Regions from separate parts of the Stenotrophomonas testudinis genome, predicted to be linked through region 2. Evidence: riboswitches for the same ligand, from Rfam matches in the RefSeq annotation. Region 2 holds a riboswitch; the other holds the start of a gene.
What was found. A riboswitch is a leader RNA that binds a small molecule or an ion and turns the genes downstream of it on or off. The one in region 2 is predicted to bind thiamine pyrophosphate.
Positions count from the first base shown of each region.

Region 1: linked by a shared signal. The riboswitch ahead of thiC (phosphomethylpyrimidine synthase ThiC) and the one ahead of NQ204_RS04545 (TonB-dependent receptor) in region 2 are both predicted to bind thiamine pyrophosphate.

Region 1 covers NZ_JAMOKY010000001.1:153,884-162,862, reverse strand. Annotated here, with positions in the region: gene ggt (gamma-glutamyltransferase) at 1-1,667, shown strand, start outside; gene NQ204_RS00730 (BCCT family transporter) at 2,222-3,799, opposite strand; TPP riboswitch at 3,938-4,039, shown strand; gene thiC (phosphomethylpyrimidine synthase ThiC) at 4,124-5,920, shown strand; gene NQ204_RS00720 (ion channel) at 6,042-6,713, shown strand; gene NQ204_RS00715 (winged helix-turn-helix domain-containing protein) at 6,972-8,979, shown strand, end outside.
Region 2 covers NZ_JAMOKY010000004.1:171,854-180,832, reverse strand. Annotated here, with positions in the region: gene pnuC (nicotinamide riboside transporter PnuC) at 1-2, opposite strand, end outside; gene NQ204_RS04545 (TonB-dependent receptor) at 11-2,200, opposite strand; TPP riboswitch at 2,271-2,365, opposite strand; gene NQ204_RS04540 (phosphotransferase enzyme family protein) at 2,451-3,578, opposite strand; gene NQ204_RS04535 (glycine zipper 2TM domain-containing protein) at 3,720-4,091, opposite strand; gene NQ204_RS04530 (peptidoglycan-binding domain-containing protein) at 4,366-6,372, opposite strand; gene NQ204_RS04525 (hypothetical protein) at 6,477-7,259, opposite strand; gene NQ204_RS04520 (response regulator) at 7,634-8,272, opposite strand; gene NQ204_RS04515 (ATP-binding protein) at 8,349-8,979, shown strand, end outside.

The DNA of each region.
Region 1 (8,979 bases), on a different contig from region 2:
TGCCGACCCTGGCCGCCGCCGCCGACCGCATCACCGGCCACACCTTCGCCACCCGCTCTGAGGTCATTGCCCCGCATGCCATGGCCGCCACCTCGCAGCCGCTGGCCACCCAGGTCGCGCTGGACGTGATGAAGGCCGGCGGCTCGGCGGTCGACGCCGCCATCGCCGCAAACGCCACCCTCGGCCTGATGGAGCCGACCGGCAACGGCGTGGGCGGCGACCTGTTCGCCATCGTCTGGGACCCCAAGACCCAGAAGCTGTACGGCTACAACGGCTCGGGCCGCTCGCCGAAGTCGCTGACCCTGGCCGAGTTCCAGCGCCGCGGCCTGAAGGACATCCCGGCCACCGGTCCGCTGCCGGTCTCGGTGCCCGGCGCGGTTGACGGTTGGTTCGCCCTGCACGAGCGCTTCGGCCGCAAGCCGATGGCCGACAACCTGGCCCCGGCCATCCGTTATGCCCGCGAGGGCCATCCGGTCGCCGAGGTCATCGCCTATTACTGGGACCGCTCGGTGCCCAAGCTGTCGCAGTACCCTGGCTTCAAGGAACAGTTCACGATCAACGGCCACGCCCCGCGCAAGGGCGAGATGTGGAAGAACCCGAACCTGGCAAATACCCTGCAGCAGATCGCCGACGGCGGCCGGGATGCTTTCTACAAGGGCGCCATCGCCCACACCATCGGCGACTACTTCAAGGCCAACGGCGGCTACCTGAGCTACCAGGACATGGCCGACCACCACGGCGAGTGGGTCGAGCCGGTCAGCAGCAACTACCGCGGCTACGACGTGTGGGAACTGCCGCCGAACAGCCAGGGCATCGCCGCGCTGCAGATCCTCAACGTGCTGGAAGGCTACGACTTCTCGAAGATCCCGTTCGGTTCGCCCGAGCACGTGCACCTGTTCGTCGAAGCCAAGAAGCTGGCGTTCGCCGACCGCGCGCGCTTCTACGCCGACATGGCCTTCCAGCCGGCACCGGTGCAGACGCTGATTTCCAAGGACTACGCCGCACAGCGCCGCGCGTTGATCTCGATGGACAAGGCGCTGAAGGAAGTGCAGCCGGGCACGCCGAAGCAGCTGGAGGAGGGCGATACGATCTACATGACCGTGGCCGACGCCGACGGCATGATGGTGTCGTTGATCCAGTCCAACTACCGCGGCATGGGCAGCGGCATGGCTCCTCCGGGCCTGGGCTTCATCCTGCAGGACCGCGGCGAGATGTTCGTGCTGCAGAAGAACCATCCCAACGGCTACGCACCGGGCAAGCGCCCATTCCAGACCATCATCCCGGGCTTCATCACCAAGGACGGCACGCCGTACGCCAGCTTCGGCGTGATGGGCGGCGCGATGCAGCCGCAGGGCCACGCGCAGATCGTGATGAACCTGGTGGACTTCGGCATGAACCTGCAGGAAGCCGGTGATGCACCGCGCATCCAGCACGAGGGCTCGACCGAACCGACCGGCCAGGCGACGGCGATGAGCGATGGCGGTGAAGTGAACCTGGAAACCGGCTTCCCGTACGAGACCGTGCGCGCGCTGATGCGCAAGGGGCATCGCATCGTGTTCGCCGACGGCCCGTATGGTGGCTACCAGGCGATCATGCGTGATCCGGAGAGCGGGGTTTACTACGGTGCTTCCGAGAGCCGCAAGGATGGGCAGGCGGCGGGGTACTGAGTTTCCCGGCCAACGGGCTGAGCCCCCTCTGCGATGGTGGTGGTATCAGTGATGCTGGGCTTGGCCGGGCGGGTGGGTTGTCTGGGGGACGCCGTGAATACGTCCCTGTAAGCTCGGTCGCCGCATCCATGCGGCTCACGCCCCCAGCCAACCCACCCGCCCGGCCACGGACAGTTTCCGTGGCCATCACCGCAGGAAAAGAAAGAAGAAGAGCAAGAGCAAGAGCAAAGGCGACAGCCACAGCCGCGCGCTTTGGGTGGGGTCGGATCCGTTTTCCGCAGGAAAACGGCTCCGGCCCCTTCTTGTTTTCCGATACACCTCTTCCACGCAAAGCGTGGAAAACCAACCGTCACCGAGAAACTGTCGGGGGTGGGGCGGTGTGGGTGGGCAGGACCGCAGGCGCCATGGATGGCGCCTACGAGCCCCCATGGACGGGTTTACGGCGTGTCCTGCCCGCCCACACCGCACCGCCCAACAAGAAGCAACCCAGAGCCGCTTCGGCCGTTGCCGTTGCATTGAGCAGGTGCAGGGCTGCAAGCCCTGCAGAAACACACTCAACCCTGATCCTGCGCCCGCGCCGCCTCCGCCTGCGTCTCCTCCTGCGCTGCCATCTCCCGCGCAATCCACGCATCGATCATGCGTCGCTGCCGCTGCGCTTGCCGCCGCTCCCGCGTGTACTCCTCGTCCAGCACCCGGTACAGCGACACCATCACCAGCACCATCAGCAGCGCGAACGGCAACGCCGCGATCGTGATCATGCCCTGCAGTGCATCCAGTCCGCCGGCCAGCAGCAGGGCCGCCGCGATCAATGCCACCGCTACGCCCCAGGCCAGCTTGCGCTTCAGCGGTGGATCGCCCGCTTCGTCGGTCGACATGCTGGCCAGCACCAGTACCGCCGAATCGGCCGAGGTCACGAAGAAGATCATCAGCAGGACCAGTGCCACGCAGGAAAGCAGCAACGGCATCGGCATGCTGTCGAACAGGGTGAACAGCACCGTCTCGTAGCCATTGCCCAGCGCCTGCACCAGATTGGCATCGCCGAAGATCTCTGCCCACAGTGCCGTGCCGCCGAATACGGAGAACCAGAAAAAGCCCAGCACCGTTGGGGCCAGCACGACACCGATGACGAACTCACGCACGCTGCGCCCGCGGGAAATGCGTGCGATGAACGAGCCCACGAACGGTGCCCAGGATATCCACCAGGCCCAATAGAAAATGGTCCAGTCCGCCACCCACGTACTGCCGGAGAATGGCGACATGCGCAGGCTCATGGTCACCAGTTGGTTGAGGTAGGAACCCAGCGTGGTAGTGAACGTATCAAAGATGAAGCCGGTTGGGCCAAGTACGAGCACGATGGCTGCCAGAAGTGCGGCCAGTGCAAGGTTGAAATTGGACAGCCACTTGACGCCGCGCTCGACACCACTGGCGGTGGAGGCCATGTAAAGCACGAACGCCACCGCGATGATGGTCATCTGCACGGCAACGGTTGCCTGGAGCCCGAACACGCGCTCGATGCCGGCGGCGATCTGGATGGTGCCGAAGCCCAGCGTGGTGGCGACACCGATCGCGGTGGCGACCACGGCGGCGACGTTCACCACCGTGCCGATCCAGCCGCGATGATGGCGACCGATGATCGGCTGCAGCATGTCACTGACCAGTCCGCGCCCATTGCGGTTGAACTGGAACCAGGCCATCGCCAGGCCGATCAATGCATAAATCGCCCACGGATGCAGGCCCCAGTGGAAGAATGCATAGCGCATTGATGCGCGCGCAGCCTCCATGCTCTGCGGCGCCAGTCCTTCCGGTGGCTTGGTGAAGTGGGAAATCGGCTCGGCCGCGCCCCAGAACACCAGGCCGATACCCATGCCGGCGGCGAACAGCATCGACATCCAGCTGGCCCGGGAGAACTCGGGTTCGGCGTCTTCGCCGCCGATGCGCAGATTGCCGAAGCGGCCAAAGGCCAGATACATCAGGAAGGTCAGCGCGAGGAACACGACGAGCAGATAGAGCCAGCCGACGCTGCGGATGACGTCGGCCAGTACCGACTGCACCACGGTATTGAAAGGGCCGGGCGCGAAACCAGCAAGGAGTACCAGTACGAGCACCAGTGCGATGGAAGCGCGAAACACCATGAAGGAGCTTCTCCGATCAAGGGATTGAGGGGAGCGAGCCAGAGCTTGCAGCGATGGCCGCGCATGCGGCACCGCATCACGTTACTGAACGGAATGTCATCGCTCCGTTAACGATGGGCGCTCTGTGCTCTAATGCGCGGCAAGAAGCGGGGGTACCGCGGCCTGGTGGTCGCGGTTGAGATAGTCCCTTGGAACCTGATCCGGCTCATACCGGCGTAGGGAAGCTTTGCAGTGCAGCCGCGCCCGGAGTCCGCCCAAGGACCGTCCGGGCGCGGTGCGCAGTGCGCCGCCGCTTCGTCCCTGACCTTTCCTGGACGATGCCCGATGAACGCACAGCTCTCCGCCCTGCAGCAGCAGGCCCAGCAACTCTCCGAATCGGTGACCCAGCCGATTGCCGGTTCGCGCAAGATCCATGTGTCGGGCTCGCGGCCTGACCTGCGTGTGCCCATGCGCGAAATCGTGCTGTCCCGCACGCCCGTGCTGTTCGGCGGCGGCGACAACGCGCCGGTCACGGTGTACGACACCTCCGGCCCCTATACCGACCCGGATGTGCGGATCGATCTCTCCGCAGGCCTGCCAGCGCTGCGCCGCGGCTGGGTGGAGGAGCGGGGCGACACCGAACAGCTCGATGGCCTGAGCTCGGCATTCGGTCGAGACCGCGAACACGATGCGAAGCTCGACCCCGTGCGCTTCCCCGCGCGCAACCTGCCACGGCGCGCGCGTGCCGGTGCCAATGTCACCCAGATGCACTACGCACGGCGCGGCATCATCACGCCGGAAATGGAATTCGTCGCCATCCGCGAGAACCAGCGGCTCGAAGCGATCCGCGATGCGGCGCTGCTGCAGCAGCATCCGGGGCAGTCGTTCGGCGCCTCTATCCAGAACATCATCACCGCCGAATTCGTCCGCGATGAAATCGCCCGCGGGCGCGCGGTGCTGCCCAACAACATCAACCACCCGGAAAGCGAGCCGATGATCATCGGCCGCAATTTCCTCACCAAGATCAACGCCAACATCGGCAACAGCGCGGTGTCCTCGGGCATCGCCGAGGAAGTGGAGAAACTGGTGTGGGCCATCCGCTGGGGCGGCGACACGGTGATGGACCTGTCCACCGGCAAGCACATCCACGAAACGCGCGAGTGGATCATCCGCAACTCGCCGGTGGCGATCGGCACCGTGCCGATCTACCAGGCGCTGGAGAAGGTCGACGGCCGCGCCGAAGCGCTGACCTGGGAAATCTTCCGCGACACGCTGATCGAACAGGCCGAGCAGGGCGTGGACTACTTCACCATCCATGCCGGTGTGCTGCTGCGCTACGTTCCGCTCACCGCCAAGCGCGTCACCGGCATCGTCAGCCGCGGCGGCTCGATCATGGCCAAGTGGTGCCTGGCACACCGCAAGGAGAACTTCCTCTACACGCATTTCGAAGACATCTGCGAAATCATGAAGGCCTACGACGTGACCTTCTCGCTGGGGGATGGCCTGCGCCCGGGCTGCATCGCCGATGCCAACGACGCGGCGCAGTTCGGTGAGCTGGAAACGCTGGGAGAACTGACGAAGATCGCCTGGAGGCACGACGTGCAGACCATGATCGAAGGACCCGGCCACGTGCCGATGCAGCTGATCAAGGAAAACATGGACAAGCAGCTGCACGAATGCGGCGAAGCGCCGTTCTACACGCTGGGGCCGCTGACCACCGACATCGCACCGGGGTACGACCACATCACCAGTGCCATCGGCGCGGCGATGATCGGCTGGTTCGGTACGGCCATGCTCTGCTATGTCACGCCGAAGGAACACCTGGGCCTGCCCAACCGGCAGGATGTGCGCGACGGCATCATGGCCTACCGCATCGCCGCGCATGCGGCAGACTTGGCCAAGGGCCATCCGGGTGCGCAGGTGCGCGACAACGCGCTGAGCAAGGCGCGTTTCGAGTTCCGCTGGGAAGACCAGTTCCACCTCGGCCTGGATCCGGAAAAAGCGAAGGCGTTCCATGACGAGACGCTGCCAAAGGATGCGCACAAGCAGGCGCACTTCTGTTCCATGTGCGGTCCGAACTTCTGCTCGATGAAGATCACCCAGGATGTGCGTGACCATGCCGAAGCGGGGTGGCAGCGGTAGCGCCGGGCCATGCCCGGCGAGCGGAGCGGCCTGTGGAAACCGCCGGGCATGGCCCGGCGCTACCACCACGCATCCACGCTGCACCGGCTATCCTCGCGCCACCACACAGGGGAAGGACGCCATGCCCGTTGCCATCACCACCCGTTGGCTGGCCATCGCCCGCCGTCATCCGTCGGCCTGGTTGCTGGGCGCGCAGCTGATCGCGGTGATGTTGTATCCGGCACTGGATGACACCGCAGGCGGGCGCGCCGCGTTGGGTGTGTTCGGTATGGCGGTGCTGGGGCTTGCGCTATGGGTGGTGCAGCGCAGCCCGCTGGGCACGTGGCTGGCGCTGGTGCTGGCGATCCCGTCGGTGGTGTTTTCCATTGCCGCGGCACTGCTGGACCGACCCGCGCTCGGAACCGCAGCGCAGCTTCTGGAAAGCCTGCTGTATTTCTATACGGCAGGCGCGTTGATCGCCTACATGCTGCAGGACCATAAGGTCACCCGCGATGAACTGTTTGCCGTTGGTGCTACGTTCACGTTGCTTGCGTGGGGATTCGCGTTCGCATTTGCGGTCTGCCAGCAGTGGTATCCGGGCAGTTTCCAGGGCAGTGGAGAGAGGCCGCAGCGCACCTGGATGGAACTGCTTTATCTGAGCTTCAGCTTGCTGTCCGGGGTGGGGCTCAGCGACGTCGTTCCGCTGCATCCACAGGCACGCGCTTTGGTCATGCTGGAGCAGTTTTCCGGTGTCATGTACGTCGCTCTGGTGGTTTCGCGACTCGTCGGATTGACCATGATCCGGCGGCTCTGAAAATGAACCCCAGATAAAAATTTCGCGCCCAAAGGGGCGCGAATGATGTTGCAGCTTATGTGAATGCGTCGGCGAGAGAGAGCCTGATGTCGACCACGCATAGGCGAGGTAACCTGCATAGGCTAATATTCGTCCGCTTAGTTTTTTTTGCGGTATGCGCCGATGCTTTTTGCGGAATCTGGCTTCTCGCTGTGCCTCGGACGGAATCGTGTCGATTGGCAGTTGCCTCCGTGGCCCGTTTCAGACTTTTAGCAACACATGACCAGCGAAACCCAGCCGCCTGAAGCCGACCGCATACGGATCGGCGATTGCACCGTGACGTTGTCCTCGCGCGAGGTTGATGTCGTGGGTGCGCGTCGACCGCGCCGGCTCACCCCGAAAGCGCTGGGCGTGCTGCGCGTGCTGCTGCGGCAGCCGGGCCGCGTGGTCACCCGCGAAGAACTGTTCGCGGAAGTGTGGCCGGATACGCTGCCGACCAATGATGTGCTGACCCAGGCCGTGACGCAGCTGCGCAAGGCGTTCAGCAGCGACCAGGACAACGGCCAGACCTACATCGAGACCATCGCCAAGACCGGCTATCGATTGCTGGTGCCGGTGCAGGTGCTGTCAGATGCCGCGCGTGAAAGTGCGGAGGATGCAGCATCGCCCGAAGCCCCCGCCGCTGATGAACCCGTGGCGGTGCTGCAGCCGGCAGCGAACGCGGCGGCGCGCCGTCGCTGGCGTTACTGGCGTCGTCGCCTGCTGCTGGCGCTGGGCGTGGCGATGCTGCTCGCGTTGCTGGTGCTGACGGTGTTGCTGGTGCGGCGTCCGTCGCCGGTGAGTTCGCCGGTGGATGCCGCAGTGGAAGATGGCACCCGCGTGATCGGCAGTCCCGAACGTCCGTATCGCCTGATCACCGCCACGGCTGGTTTCGAGACCTATCCCACGTTGTCGCCGGACGGTTCGCAGGTTGCCTATGAAGGCGCGAACGAGGACGGCAAGGGCGGCAACGCGATCAAGGTGCAGACTTCGGGCAACGCGCCGGCACGCCAGCTGCTGTCGCCGCCGGAAGGCGCCAACGATCGTTTCCCGACCTGGTCACCGGATGGCCGCGAAATCGCCTTTGCGCGTTTTGGTGCCAACGGTAGCTGTCAGGTGCTGGTGGCCAGTGCCACCGGCGGCGCGCTGCGCCAGGCCACGCGCTGCGATGGCACCGAACTGCTGAGCTTCGACTGGACGCCGGATGGCCGTGGCCTGGTGTTCGGCAGCATGGTCGGCCGTTACGCGCATCGCGGCATCCGCGTGCTGGATCTGCCCACCGGGCAGTGGCGGGCGATCGACTATGCGGTGGATGAGAGCGATTTCGACTATGCGCCGCGCTATTCGCCCGATGGCCGCTGGCTGGTCTTCGTGCGCAACCCGCAGCTGGGCGATCTGTGGCGCGTGCCAGCCACGGGCGGTACGCCCGAACAGCTGACCAATGAATCGGCCGAGCTGCGTGGCTGGGCCTGGCTCAGCGATGGCCGCACCATCGTGTTCGGTCGCCGCGTCGACAGCGAAGCCCGTCTGTACTACCTGGACGTGGCACGGCGCACCCTGCGTGACGCCGGCCTGGATGATGCGCAGTGGCCGGCGGTCTCGCGCCGCGGTGACATGCTGGCCTTCGTCCATCGGCGCGCCCAGTTCGGCGTCTTCAGGATGCCGTCGATTGGTGGCAGCGAGCGCTTGTTCGCTTCCAGTGGTCGTGACGCCCAGCCGATGCTGGCTCCCGATGGCCACCAGCTGGTCTTCAGCTCCGACCGCTCCGGCAGCTTCGCGCTGTGGTGGGCCGATCTGCAGCGGCCCGATTCGTTGCGGCCGATCGAGGGCCTGCGCCCGGAAGCCCGGCAGGCCCCGGACTGGTCCGAGGACAGCCGCCAGGTGCTGGTGGTGGGCCGCGATGACCACGGCAAGGCCGTGGTCTATGAGATCGCGCCCCGTGACGAGCGGCTGCAGCTGCTGCCGGTGCCGGTCGAGCAACCCCTGCAGGTGCTGTACGGGGCGGGCCCGGACCAGCTGTTGGTGCTCGAGCGCGGCGCGGACCAGCACACCCGCCTGAGCCTGTTCGACCGCAGCAGCCAGCCGTGGCGACGCCTGGCCAGCGTGGAAGGCGTCTCCCAGGCGCGTTTCGACCGCAGCGGTGGGCGGGTGGTGTTCACCCGGTTGGCGGCCAGCGGGCTGTGGTCGATCGATCCGGCCCTGGACCAGGCCAGCGTCCAGCAGATCAGCCAGGACCGGCCCAGCCGCT
Region 2 (8,979 bases):
AGGACGCCGCTCACAGCGCGAACGTCACCGACAGGCGCGCCTGTCGCGGTGCACCGGGGAACAGGTAGTAATCGCCGCCGCTGCTGCCGGTATCGCGCCAGTAGAAGCGGTTGAACACGTTGTCCACCGACAGGTTCCAGGTCACCGCACGCTCGTGCATGCGATGCTGGAAGCGCAGGCCCGCATCGAACACCGAGTAGTCCGGCGCACGCACGCTGCCATCGGCGCGGGCCACGTTGGAAGAGGCATAACGCCAGCCACCGGTCAGATCCAGGCCCTGTACGAAGGGCAGCGCATAGGCCAGGTGCACGCTGGCACGCACCTTGGGCACGTTCACCAGCTGGTGGCCCTCATAGGCCGGCGTACCGGCATCGCGTGCACGGGCCTGCAGCACGCTGGCGCTGGCGACGATCTGCAGCGCATCGGTCAGCTGGCCGTTGGCGGTCAGTTCCAGGCCGCTGTGGGTCTGCGTGCCCTGCTGCACGAACGTGTAGCCTGCATCGCTGTCGTCCGGCTGGGCGAACTGGTACGGCTGGGAAATGCGGAACAGCGCCGCGCCCAGGGTCAGCGTCTGCACCGGCACGTACTTCACTCCCACTTCCAGCTGGCGCGACTGCACCGACGGCAGGAACTCATCGGCATTGGAGGTCCAGAACGGCGCCTCCTGGCCCAGCGAGATGCCGCGCACGTAGCTGCCGTAGACGTTGAGCTGGTCATTGGCCTTCCACACCAGTGCGGTCTGCGGCAGGAAGCGCGACAGGCGGCTCTGCCGCTGCAGGGCGCCGCGCTTGTCATAGGCACGTTCGTCCAGACGCACGAAACGGCCGCCGGCCAGCCACTGCCAGTCATCGCCGAAGCGGATGCGGTCCAGCGCGAAGACGGCGGTCTGGCGGCTGTCCAGGCGACGCGCGGACGGGCCCGGCTGCAGCGGCGAGGGCTCGTACACCGGTACCTGTGCATCGTGGATGTTGGCGCTGCCCACGTATTCGTTGACGCTGGGGCGGCGGTCGACGGTGCGGCGGAAATAGTCGGCGCCGACGGTCAGCTCGTGGCCGACGCTGCCGGTATCGAAGCGGCCACGCAGTTCGGCACGCGCCTGCTGGTTGCGGCGGGTGTCATCCGGGCTGCGGTAGTCGTAGATGTCGTAGTCGCCATTGGGCGCGAAGTAGTTGCCCGGCGTGCTGCCATCGGCGCACTGCGCTGTGTAGTAGCAGCCGTAGGCGAAGGCCACGTTGTCATCGATGACCGAGCGGCTGTAGCCCACCGACACGCGCGACTGCCAGCGCTCATTGAAATCGTAGGTGTGCAGGGCGGTGACGTTGGTGCTTGCGATATCCACCGGGCGCTGCCACGGCTGGTAGCCAAGCAGGTGCTTGCGGTCGACGCCGCGCGGCAGCTCGCTGGCGCCCAGCAGCTGGTAGCCGGACGCCGAGCGCTGCGTGCTGGTCTGGTAGTTGGCATCCACTTCCAGCTTGCCGCGTTCGCCAATGAACCAGTCAGCGGCCAGCGAGTAGAAATTGCGGTTGCCGTCGGCGTGCTCGACGTAGGAATTGCTGGCGTCCCACGCCGCATTGAGGCGCACGCCGAATCGCGGCGTGATCCAGTGGCCTACATCGGCCGCGACATAGCGCGAGCCTTCCGAATCGGTGCCCAGGGTGACGGTGCGCACTTCGGCCGGGCGCTTGCCCACGTAGTTGATGATGCCGCCCGGCGCCATCACGCCGGCAGCGAGGCCGGCTTCACCCTTGAGGATCTGCACTTCCTGCACGTTTTCCAGGGCCAGGCGCTGTTCGCCGGCGATGGCCAGGCCGTTGAAGCGGTAGCCGGTGGCCGCGTCCAGGGCGAAGCCGCGGATGGCGATGTTCTGGTAGTAGCCGATCGGCGCGTAGGCATCGCCCAGCGAGGCATCGTTGCTGGCCAGCTCGGACAGCGAACGCACCTGGCGACGGTCGAGGTAATCGCGGTCAAGCACGTTCACCGAGGCCGGCGTGTCCTTCCAGCTGCCGCCGCCGAAGGCATTGGCGCGCGAGGTATCGGCTGCGGGTTTGCCGGCCTGCACGCGCACGGCGGCCAGCTCGGTCGGCGATTGTTCGGCGCCAGAGGCGTCCACGTCGGGGGATGCCTCGGCAGCGCTGGCATGCAGCGGCAGGGCGGCGCAGAGGGCAAGGGCGAGCAGGGTGGGGCGCAGGCAGCGGTTCATTCGGTTCGTCTTCTGACAGCAAGGGAGACGAAGCGACGGCGCACGGACGCACCTGCCCGGAACGGGGGTGCGACTGCTGCTCAAAGCTCCCTACGCCGGTGCAAACCGGATCAGGTTCCAAGGGACTCTCTCAGCCTGGCAATCCAGGCACCCCCGCTTCAGATCACCATTTCACTACAAACGGTACGGATTTGCGAGCGTTGGGGTCAGAGCCCTTAGCTGCGCAAAGGGCTCTGACCCCTGCCTGCCCTCACGCCACCGCGCGCAGCGCCTGCAGCAGCCCTTGTCCCGCCTCGCTGTGGAACCACGCCGGGTGCCCCAGCATGAACGGCTGCCAAGCCACGTCGGCATTGGCGGTGGAGCCGGTGACGCCTTCGAAGTACTCCACTTCGGACAGTGCGAAGTCGAAATGGACCATCGGCAACAGGTCGGCCAGCAGCTGCACGCGCCCGGCCGACAGCGGCAGCACCTCGCGGTAGCCCTGCAGCAGGGCCAGGGCGATGTCGATGCGCACGGCGTCGTCGCCGCGTTCCAGTTCCAGCCAGGCCACGGCGTTGCGCTCGATGGCGGTGGCCAGGTCGAACAGTGCGCTGGTGGGCGAGGCCAGGCCGAAATCCAGCACGGTGGCCACCGCGCCGTCGGCATCCCACAGCAGGTTGGAGACGTGCCAGTCGTTGTGCGCCCACAGCCGTGGCTCGTCGCGCAGGCGCGCCGGCAGGCCCTCGTGCCAGGGCAGCACCTCCGCGCGCAGCTGTGCCTGCCAGGGAATGCGCGCCAGGTAGCGCCCCAGGCCGGGCCGGTTCGGCAGGTCTGCCTGCAGCGTGGCGATGGGATCGTCGGCGCGGATCAGGTCGTCGCGCGCCACCAGGATGTGGGTGCTGCGCTGGGGCGCGTGGAAACTGGCCGAGGCCTGGTGCAGGCGCGCCAGCATCCGCCCGGCCTGCAGCGCCTGCGCGGTGTCGGTCAGCAGCGACCACGACACCGCATCGCGGTACAGATCCGCGCCGGCGCCGGCCGCGTGCAGCTCGTAGGTCCACGGCCCGTGCTTGACGGCGGTCGCGCCGTCAGCGGCGGCCAGCACCTGCACCACCGGCACGCCATGCGCGGCCAGATGGGCGATGAAACGGTGTTCTTCCTGCAGGCAGGCCGCGTTGCGCACACTGTGGTGGTGGCGCTTGATGAACACCCGGCCCATCGCGCCCTGCACGATCGCCGCCGCCGACAGTGGGCGCGGGCTGTGCCAGTGCAGCGTGCTGTCCGCCGCCAGTGCCGGGTACTGCGTGCACAGCCACGCCACTTCGTCGGCGCGGATCGCCGGCCAGTCGGCAGCGACCTCGTCGTTGTTGAGGCCCTGCACGCGATGGGGGGAAGAAGTCATGCCGCAGCCGCTGCCCGGAAAGGAGTCACCAAGGCTGCGCATTCAACGCCATGGGCGCTGCCGGCGCAACCTGCGCGGGACAAACGAAAACGGGCAGATCCAGGATCTGCCCGTTGCCGGAATCATCAAGCGGCGGCGCGCTTACCAGCCGCGATGACGGCCGCGGTCGTGGTAGTGGCGGCGGTCATGGCCACGGTCGTGGTAGCCGCGGCTGTAACCCCGGTTGTAACCGCGATCGTAGCGACGGTTGTCGTAGCGACGGTCATAGCGGCGATCGTGGTGGTCCTTGGTAGTCAGGTTGCCGATGGCACCACCGGCCACCGCGCCACCGACGGTCGCGGTCGGGTCGCCGTTGGAGATCAGATGGCCGGCCACGCCGCCCACCACCGCACCGACCACGGTGCGCTTGTCCTTCCTCGACATCGCGCTGGCATCGCTGACCACCGCGACGCCGGCCAGCAGGGCAAGGGCCATCGCCAGGCCACGGAAGCTGATTGCGGACGTACTGATCATGTTCGGTTCTCCTGTCTGGGGCTTGCCACGGTGGGCAGGGAGGGCGGAGGCGCCCTGGCTGACGTGCTGTCCAAACTGGTCTTCCAACATTGTCGGAACATTGCGCCTGGGCAGCCTGCGGCGTGCGTATTCATCTAGCGTCATGGGCGATGAAGCGCACCTGAAAATCCGCCTGAACGGGAGCTGCAGCACGCGCGGCCGACATCATTCCTTCAGGAAAACAGGAACGGGGTCAGAGGCCTTTCCTGCGGAAAGGGATCCGACCCCGCCTGGATCAGTGGCCCATCGCGCGCTGGGTCTGGCGCTGCTGCTCCTGGTGCTGCTGGCTGTCCTGCTGCATCACGTTCGGTGCACCCTGCACCGCGCCGCTGTTCAACGCCATGCTCTGTTCGCTGGCGGCCTTCACGTCCACCGCCGCACGCATCGCGGCCGGGTCGTTCATCGCGCCCTGCACGGCGAAAAGGCGCTCGCCGTTGGTGCTGGGCACCACCGAATCAATGCGCTGCAGGCCGGCTTCGTGCGACTGGCGGGTCAGCGATGCGGCAGCGGCTTCCAGCGAATGGCGATCCTTGAAGGTGCCGGCCGGCAGCTGCTCCAGGCTGTTCACCGCCTGGTTGTACATCGGGTTGCGCGGGTGGCGCTCGTCGTTCAGCAGTGGGCGTTCGCGTGCTTCCTGCATCGCGCCCTGGGTCTTCGGGCCGATGATGCCGTCCACGGCCAGGCCGTTGTCCTTCTGGAACTGGCGCACCGCCGCTTCGGTGTTGCGGCCGAACTTGCCGTCCTCGAACAGCGGCTTGCCGTCGGCACCGACATAGCCCAGGTGGCCGAGATTCTCCTGCACCTTGCGCACGCCTTCGCTGTGGTCGCCCTGGCGATGGATCTCGTTGCGTGCGGGCTGCGGTGCGGCCGCGGTGGCCTGTGCCGGCGCGTCCTTGCGCTGGCCCTGCTGCTGCGTCTGGGTATGGGTCTCCAGCAGGTCACGCGCCTTGTGCAGCGGATCGGAGGCGAACAGCTTCCAGTTCGGGTGGTTCTGCACCTGCTTCAGGTAGTCCTCCACCGGCATGGTGTGCACGCCCTGCTTGCCGGTGGACTGGCTGATCAGCAGCTTGTCGGTGTTGGGATCGCGCACCACCATCACGATGTGGTCGATGCCGTTCCAGTGCTCGTGCTTGGTCTTGGCCGTATCCAAGCCGATCACCATGCCTTCCTTCAGCGCACCCGGCTTGAGGATGTCGTCGCGCTGCAGCAGCACGCCCGAATCCTTGTAGGCCTGCTGCACGATGCCGCCGGAGCCGGCGAAGCCCAGCTTGATGCGGTCCGCATCACCGTAGACGGCGTGGCCGGCCTTCTGGTTGATCTCGTCCTGGGTCTTGTTGAGCATCGTGCCGACCCAGCCGGAGCAGTCCACGTAGCCCTGGTCGACGTTCTTGCCGGTGATGCCGTTGCCACGGTAGTACTGGCTGGACGGGATGTTGATGGCGTACTTCACGTCGTCGTACTTCACGCCGGCCTCGTAGGCGGCGCTGAGGCTGATGCCCGGCTTGTCCTGGTTGGCGGCCACGGGTGCGGCCACGGTGGCGGCGGTCGGTGCCGGCACCGTCTGTGTCGGGCCGGCCGGTGCCTGCACCGGGGCGCTGCGTGTCGGTGCATCGGCGCTGATCGGCGCGATGTTCTTTTCCGGAATGCTGATGCCGTCGTACTTGCGGTCGTAGTACTGGGCGAACGTGCTGGCCAGGTCCCTGTCGTTCATCGTGCTCATTTCCGCACGCGTGTGGCCGGTCAGCGCCTGGATGTCACTGCCGATCTGGCCCATGATCCGCGGCCGCATGTTGATCACATCGCCGTGGCCATCACGCACCACGCCGAAGGTGCCGGTGGCGATGGCGGTCTGGATCGAGCCGTAGCCGGCCGCACCCTGCTGGTGTGCCAGATACAGATCCAGGCCGGTCGGCGAGGCTTCGCCGGACAGGTACGGGTGACCGGTGCGCTCATGGCGCTTCTGCATGTCGGCCAGGTTGCGCTGGAACATGTCCGCCGCCGCTTCGGTGTTGCGGGTCGGGTCGTACTCGTGGCCGGTCAGGCCGTACTGGCGCGCGGAGGACGGCAGGAACTGGAACAGGCCCTTGGCGTCGGTGCGGCTGTTGTGCGCGCGTTCGTCGAACTGCCCGCCGGTCTCGATATGGGCGAAGCGCAGGAAATCCTCGCTGGAAATCCCCTTGCGCTGGGCGACCTGTTCGATGATGTCGAGAACTTCCTGTTTGCTGTAGTCACGCTGTGCCATGACGTTTTCCTCTGGGGTTGATGGAGCGGCCTGGGCCGCGTTTCGCCAACCGGACTCATCCTTGAGTCATCAACATGTCGGTCAACAGGTACTGCGATGTGTGCTTACTTTGCGACGTAGGCCTTGCGGGCGGCGTCATAGCGGTACTGGCGCGCGTCGGCGGCACCCAGCGCACGGGTCTGGCCCGGGGCGGCGATGGTGGTGCCGGTTTCGCTCACGCGGATGGCCGGCAGATCGCTGCCCGGCACGGCCTCGAAAGCCAGCGTGCCCTGGCTGCTGACGCAGGGCATCACTGCACCATCGTCGCAGGCCGCCGAATTGTCCTCGCCGGTGATCACGGTGCCGGCGCTGGCCCAGACCTGGCCATCCTCGGATTTCTCGTAGTCCGGGTTGAACAACAGGATCTCGTAGCTTTCCACGCTGACGCCGCTGCTGAAGGCGCGGGTCGGCACGGCCAGCACCAGCTTGCCCGACGCCGTGCGGTGTTCCACCGGCGCGCGCTTGCTGTCCACGTCCGGCGCGCTGCCGTAGCCACCGATCGCGCCGATCCACGGTTCAGCGCCCTTGAACACCCACGGGCGGTCCGGCTTGTCGCCGGTCAGGGTGAAGGTGGCTTCGGAGAGGGTGACGCGGCTGTCCGGGCCGGCCTCGTCTTCGCCGGCCTTGCCGAACTTCTGCGGGGTGTTCCAGGCAAAGCCGGTGTAGTAGCGGGTGCCGGCCACTTCATAGGTGTGGCCGAACCAGAAGGTGGCCACGCTGCCGTTGGCCACTTCGTAGGAGACGGCGCCATCGCCGTCCACCTGGTAGATGAAGTACAGCACGCTGCCGGCATCGGGCGGCGTGGCAACGGCCGCGGGGGTCGCGGCGGCGGTAGCGGAGCTCTGCATCGGGGCAACTTCCTGTCGTGGCGCGTCGGCGCCCTGCGGTGACGCGGTCGAGGTAGAAGGGGTGCATGCGCTGGCCAGCAGCGAAACGGCAAGACCAGCCAATGCCAGACGCAATCGCGTACGGGCCGGTGCCAGGCAGACGGTGGGGGAATGGATCATGCGCCTCTCCATGGTGTGCGGGCGCTGGGCAAGACGGCCAACGCAGAAAACCGTCCACCCTCGAAGGGGCAGCACGATGTAGCGATGAGCCGGTCGATTCCTTCGACCTCGCATGGGAGAGCCCATCGCGGCGGATCATGGCACAGCCGCGACGGCGATCACAGGGGAGGCAGACGTGAAGGCGTGAGCAACCCCGTGAAACTGCGAACCAGTTCTCAAATTTTCCCGTCACGCAGGTAGTCGAACAGTTCGGCGTCACCCTTCAGGCCCAGCTTGAGCATCGCATCGCCCTTCTGCCGGCTGATGGTGCTGACGCTCTTGTGCAGCTGCAGGGAGATTTCCTTGACCGTCATCCCGGTGCCGAGCAGGCGCAGCACTTCTACCTCGCGCGGTGACAGCGGCTTGCCGTCCCCTTCACGCATGCGCCAGCCGCCGGCTTCCTCCACCCGCTCGCGCAGGCTGCGGCTGATGTAGGACTGGCCGCGATAGACCGTCTGGATGGCCTGCGGCAGTTCCTCCATCGACGAGCTCTTGTCGACCAGGCCGAGCACGCCGCAGTCCAGCACCATGCGCAGGATGGCCAGGTTGTTGGACACGCTGAGCATCAGCACCGGCAGGTCGGGGTAGCGCCGGCGGATCATGCCGATCATCGCGAAGCCATCGGCCTGCGCGCTGCCGGGCATCGAGTAGTCGGTCACCAGCATGTCGCAGGGCTGGCTGGCCAGCACGGCCATCAGCGCCTGCACGCTCTCCGCTTCGCCGACGACCCGGCCGACGCCGCTGGCTTCGATCACGGCACGGGTGCCGATGCGTACTACGGGATGGTCGTCTGCGATGATGATGCGCAAGGTCATGATCTAGTATGGCCTTTCGGGCAGTGCCGGCCGCGAGCTGCGCGGTACCAGGCGGGTTTCTGGGAGAACGTCGCAGATGCGGAACCGGGCAGTGCGTGGATGGGTCCTCTTGCTGGGGCTGATGGGCCTGTCCGTGCTGGCGCAGGCCGAACCGGGACCCCTGCCGTTGACCGTCCCGCAGCGCCAGTTCCTGGCCGCGCATCCGGTCATCGTTGCCGGCCAGTATGACAGTGGTTGGCCACCGTTCGAGGCGCTCGAGCAGGGTCAGCCGGTGGGCTTGGGCCCAGAGTACCTGTCGCTTCTGGCTCGTCAACTGGGTGTGAAGGTGCAGTTCCGTCGTTACCCGGACTGGAACGCGGTGCTGGACGCCGCATGTCGCGGCGAGATCGACGTGGTGATGAACATCGCGCTCAATCCAGAGCGTGACCGCTGCATGGTCTTCACCCGCGCCTACGTAGAAGCGCCGCTGGCCATGGTCGGGCGGCCGGGGGATCTGCGTGCCTCCGAAGCGCCGGATCTTGACGGTCTGCGCGTGGTCATCGAGCAGGATTTCATGACCGCGCCGCAGGTGCGTGCGCGTTTTCCTCGCGCTCGACAGCTTGTCGCAAATGACACGCTGACGGCGTTGGAAATGGTCAGAGACGACAAGGCTGATGTCTTCATCGGCAATGCCTACGTAGCCACCGAACTGATTGCCAGGCAGAAGA